2 regions of the Belnapia sp. genome follow, and region 1 is predicted to be linked to the other one. Evidence: riboswitches for the same ligand, from Rfam matches in the RefSeq annotation. Region 1 holds a riboswitch; the other holds the start of a gene.
The links. Region 1 has a riboswitch for cobalamin ahead of metE (5-methyltetrahydropteroyltriglutamate--homocysteine S-methyltransferase). Riboswitches for the same ligand answer to the same signal wherever they lie in the genome.

Region 1 (2,442 bases):
TCTCCGCGGGCGAGGCGCGCGCGCAGGCTCCGCACCTCGGCCGTCTGCGGCCAGGAGCCGATGGAGGTCACCGGCAGTTCCGGCAGGTTGAGCCGCGCCGCCTGCGCCGCCGCACGCGCCGGATAGGGGCTGGCGCGCCGCTCCATGTCCGACGTCACCTTGGCCAAGCGGGCGGCTACGGTGGCGTCGTGGAGCCGCGTATCGGCACGCGCGTCGGCCAGCGCCCGGTCGCTTTCCTCAAAGGCGGCGCCGACGGCCTTCTCGCCCTCGTCCAGCGCGCGGGCCAGAGTCGCAACCTCCTTCAGCTTCTCGTTGGCGAAGGCAAGGCGACGCTTCAGCGCGGGGTCGAGCCCGGTTTCCATCGCCAGGCTGTGCGGCACATGCAGCAGCGAGCAGGAGGGGGCGACCATCAGCCGCCTGCCGAAGCCCGCTGCCTCGGCCACATGGAGCTGCGCCAGGGCGGCGCGCAGGTCGGTCCGCCAGACATTGCGCCCGTCCACCACGCCGAGCGAGAGCCAGCGATCGCGCGGCAGCACCTCCAGCACGTCCGGCAGCTGCCCCGGCGCGCGGACCAAGTCCACATGGAGGCCGGCGACCGGCAACGCGGCAGCCAGGGCGAGATTGTCGCGCAGGCCCTCAAAATAGGTCGCCAGCAGCAGGTTCAACCCTGGCGCGGCCTCAGCCAGGGCGCGGAAGGCCATGCGGTAAGCCTCCCCCGCACCGGCCGGCAGGTCGGTCACGAGGCAGGGCTCATCCACCTGCACCCAGACGGCGCCGGCCTCAGCCAGGAAGCGCAGCGCATCGGCATAGGCCAGCAGCAGCGCCGGCAGCAGGTCGAGCGGGCGCGCGCCGCCCTCCGTCTTCGACAGCAGCAGCAGCGAAACCGGGCCGAGCAGCACCGGGCGGGTGCGGGTGCCCTGCCCAAGCCCCTCGCGCAGCGCGCGGGCCCAGCGGTTGTCTAGCAGCCGCGGGCGCATCGCAGCCGACAGGCGCGGGACCATGTAGTGGTAGTTGGTGTTGAACCACTTGGTCATCTCGAGCGCAGCGGCATCGCCCGGGATGCCGGCGGCGCGCTCGGCCTCCGTCCCGCGGGCGCCGCGGGCGAGGGCGAACATGCTGGCGAGGGAGACCGGCCCCTCGCCGGACCAGCCATAGCCGGCGGGAACCATGCCGAAGGCGCAGGCGGTCTCGAGCACATGGTCGTAAAGCGCAAAATCGGCCGAGGGCACATGGCTGATACCGCTGCCCTGCTGCCTGGCGCGGGCGTCGGCGCGCAAGGCGGCGGCGGTGGCCTGGAGCTTGTCCTGGCCGATATGGCCGGCCCAAAAGGCTTCGAGGGCGGCTTTGAGTTCGCGGTTCGGCCCAATGCGCGGGTAGCCGAGATTGGCGGCGATCGTCATCGCAGGCGGTCTCCGTCGCCCGGTGCACCCAGCCCGGCCGTAGGGTGGCGCGCCCCCGTCAGGCGGGGTGCACGGCGCCGGCAGGTCTCCTGGCTCGCGGGTGCGGGCTGGTGCCCATCGCCTCCGGCCCTGCCTTCCCGCTTGCGCAGTGGCGCCACCCTCGACAGGCGGCACAGGCCGGCGGCTTCCCGCCGACAGTTGCTGGGGCAGCGTCCGACTTGGGGCGCACCCCGCACGGACTTCCCTTTTCACCCGCTCGCGCGGGACCAACGCCATATAAAGATATCTTTATGCTTGGGGGAGTCAAGCGCAGTCCTCCGGCTCCTCCGTCCCTGATGTCGCAGCGGCCTTTGCCTGGGGCGCAAGCCGCGCCGTCGCCCGGCGGAGGATGTCGCCCCGCGTTGCAGCGTCCGCGGCAGGCCAGGCTCGATCTTGGCCAGTGACCGCCCATGGCTTCCGCAGGCCCCAGCGGCCAGCAGGTAGCGGCATGGCCGCCGGCGGGGCAAGGCGACCTCTCCGGCGCCGGTGGCCGTCGGCTCAGCCAAGCGCCGCCGTCCAGCAACATCAGAAGCCCCGTGTCTAGGCTTTTGCAGGTATCGAAGACTGCATCGGCTTCGACCAAGCGGGCCAGCCAAGGCTTCTGTACAAGGAGGCGTCCCGTGAGCCGGATGCGCAGCGGCGGGTTGCGCAACGCCAGGCGGAAAGCAGCCAGCCGCTGACGCAGCAGGCCCGACCCGTCCATGTGCCGGGATGCCAGGCTGAGGGAGAGGCCGAGCATGGCGAAGCTCAGCGCCTCCAGGCGCCGCTGCAAGGCGGCTTCCCTCGCTGCCGACTCAAAGGCATGCGGCCAGCCGGGCCTCTAAAGCTGTTCCGAGGCGAGTACCGCCGGCGCATGCGGCCAAAGTGCCGCTTGGCCCGGGCCCCGGCCGAGCAGGTGTATCCTGCAGAACGCGATCTTCACCTCGACCTCAGGCTGGGCATCCTTCGTCCAGGGGTCGCCTAGGGTTTGTGACTGAACCTTGCGATGCGCAGGTTGATCATG
Region 2 (2,442 bases), on a different contig from region 1:
GATTGGAATAGACCCGCCGGTCCTCGGTCGCCGCGATGCGCAGCCCCGTGGTCCAGGCGCCGTCGAAGAGCCGGGTCTCACCCCGGAGCTGGCCGTAATAGCGCCGGTCCTCGCCCGAGTAGTTCGGGTCGTCGCGCGGCACGTTGTCGAGGCCGAAATTGGTCTGCCGCCAGCGCAGCAGCGCCTCCACCCGGCTGCCCTCCGCCGGCGTCCAGCCCAGCCGCGCCGTGCCGAAGCCGCCGCGGAACCCGTCCCGCTCGCCGAGCGAGGACTGGAAGCGCGGCGCGGTCGCATTCGACCCCTCGGTCGAGATCGACTGGCCGGAGAACAGGTAGTCGAAGGCCCCGACCGTGCCCGTGGCGCCGAGCCCGCCGCGCAGCGTCCGCTGCGTGCCGCCCGCCAGCTCGCCATAGGGCAGGAGCGCGCGGTGCGCCGGCGCCCGCCGCGTCACCAAGTTGATGACGCCGCCGATCGCCGAGGAGCCGTAGAGCGCCGAGCTCGGCCCCCGCAGCACCTCGATCCGCTCGATGTCGAAGAGCAGCTCGTTGCCGAAATTGAAGGCGCCACTGGCCTCGGCCGGGTCGTTCAGCGGCACGCCGTCCAGCAGCACCAGCACGGCGCGGCCGGAATTGCCGCGGAGGAAGGCCGTGGTCTGCGCGCCCAGTCCGCCGAGCGGCGCCAGCCGGACGCCAGGGACCGAGACCAGCGCCTCGGCGAGCGATTGGTAGCCCCGTTCCTCGATGTCCTGGCGGGTGATGACGGTGACGGCGGCCGGCACCCGCTCGGCCGGGGTCGGCACGCGGGTGCCGGTAACGATGGTGTCGGGAATGGCTTGCTGGGCTTGGGCGTGGGTGGCGAGGACGGCCAGGCCGCTCGCCAGGAACAGGGACAGGCGTCGCATCGGATCCTCCGATTGCGCGTGACGACAGGGCCTCGGCCCGGCGAGCCGGGTCGGGGCGACGGACGTCGTACCCGCAATCGGAGAGGCCCCGCGGGACCCCATGCTTCCGGTGCGCCGGTGCACCTCGCCCGGCACGCGCGAGACAACTCTGCGCCGGCCGGTCTCCTGGCTTGCGGTGGGGAGCCGAAGCCCCTTGGCCTCCCCGCCTTCTCACATCCCGGGGGATGCAATGGCATCTGGAAAGACCTCACCGCCCACAGTTGCGAGGGCAGCCGCGGACCAGCGGGGTCGCCCCGCCTGCCGCATTCCCGTTTCAGCCCTTGCGGGCCACCGGCGCATGCGCGGACCCTAGCAGGCTTGCCGCCCGGCGGGGAGTGGGGTCAGAAGATCCAGCCGAGCGCCTGCACGCCGAGCCAGCAGACGACGACCAGCACCGCGGTGGCGAAGGCGCAGCCGGCGACGGTCAGCCCCACGCCCCAGGCCATCACCCGGTTGTCGTGCTCGACGAGGCCGAGCGCCATGACGATGTTGCCGAAGGCCGGCGGCCCGTTGGTCCCCGGCCCCGGCAGGATCAGCATCAGCGCCACATAGGCGGTGAGCCAGCCGAAGATGCGGTCCCCGACCGGCGAGGTGAAGAAGCCCGGCCGCGGCCGCACATAGGTCTCGATCCGCTTCATCCATGTGGAGCCGCCGCCGGCCAGCCGCAGCAGGTCCGTCCGCTTCACGCTCTGCCGGGCGAGGAAGGCCGGCAGCTTCGGCGTCCGCCGCCCGAGCCCCATCTGGATGCCGAGCAGCAGCACCGGCAGGCCGAAGACCGAGGCCATGCCCGGCAGCAGCGAGGGCAACAGCAGCAGCAGGATCAGCAGGCCGAAGGCCCGGTCCCCGAAGGCCTCGGACATCTCGCCGAGAGTGATGCGCTCGTCCGGGAAGCGCGCCGCCACCTCCGCCACGATGCGGGAGATGGGGGCGCCGGCCCCATGGGCGCAACTCTCACTGGTCGGCAGGCCGACCGGCGGCGCCTCGAGGTGTCCATCCATGTGCGGTCAGCGGTCCCTTCGATCCCAGACGTCATCCGAAGCCCAGCCTGCCACCCCATTCATCAAGGGTGTGTCGCGGCTGCCGCATCCTAGGGAAAGAAACTGCATCATGCACCGGGATTTTCGCGCTGGGCTGGACACCGTGGCGTTTCCGGATCGGTTACGTCCCCCCTCTAAGTCCCGGTGAAGGCCGGCTTCCGCTTCTCCATGAAGGCCCGCCGGCCCTCGCGGTAGTCCTGGCTGTCGAAGCAGGCGGCCATCGCGGCCCCCAGCGCCGCCATGTCCCGCTCCGCCCGGTCGGCCAGCACCGCCTTCACCGTCTGCTTGTTGGTGCCGAGGGAGAGCGGCGCATTGGCCGCCATGGTCGCGGCGAGCTTCGCCACCGTCTCCTCCAGCGCCGCCACCGGCACCACCTTGTTGACCAAGCCCATCCGCTCCGCCTCGCGGGCGTCGAAGCGCTCGCCGGTCATCAGGATCATGTGGGCATGGGCGGGACCTACCAGG

Region 2: it holds a riboswitch for cobalamin, as region 1 does, so the genes downstream of both, AC5JJ1_RS02570 (TonB-dependent receptor plug domain-containing protein) here and metE (5-methyltetrahydropteroyltriglutamate--homocysteine S-methyltransferase) in region 1, are expected to answer to the same signal.

Annotation. Positions count from the first base shown of each region.
Region 1 covers NZ_JCACHU010000073.1:3,343-5,784, forward strand. The annotation lists gene metE (5-methyltetrahydropteroyltriglutamate--homocysteine S-methyltransferase) at 1-1,400, opposite strand, end outside; cobalamin riboswitch at 1,463-1,686, opposite strand; partial or broken gene AC5JJ1_RS11155 (hypothetical protein) at 2,260-2,442, opposite strand, start outside.
Region 2 covers NZ_JCACHU010000016.1:34,633-37,074, reverse strand. The annotation lists gene AC5JJ1_RS02570 (TonB-dependent receptor plug domain-containing protein) at 1-901, opposite strand, end outside; cobalamin riboswitch at 1,041-1,251, opposite strand; gene AC5JJ1_RS02565 (exopolysaccharide biosynthesis protein) at 1,282-1,938, opposite strand; gene AC5JJ1_RS02560 (enoyl-CoA hydratase) at 2,112-2,442, opposite strand, start outside.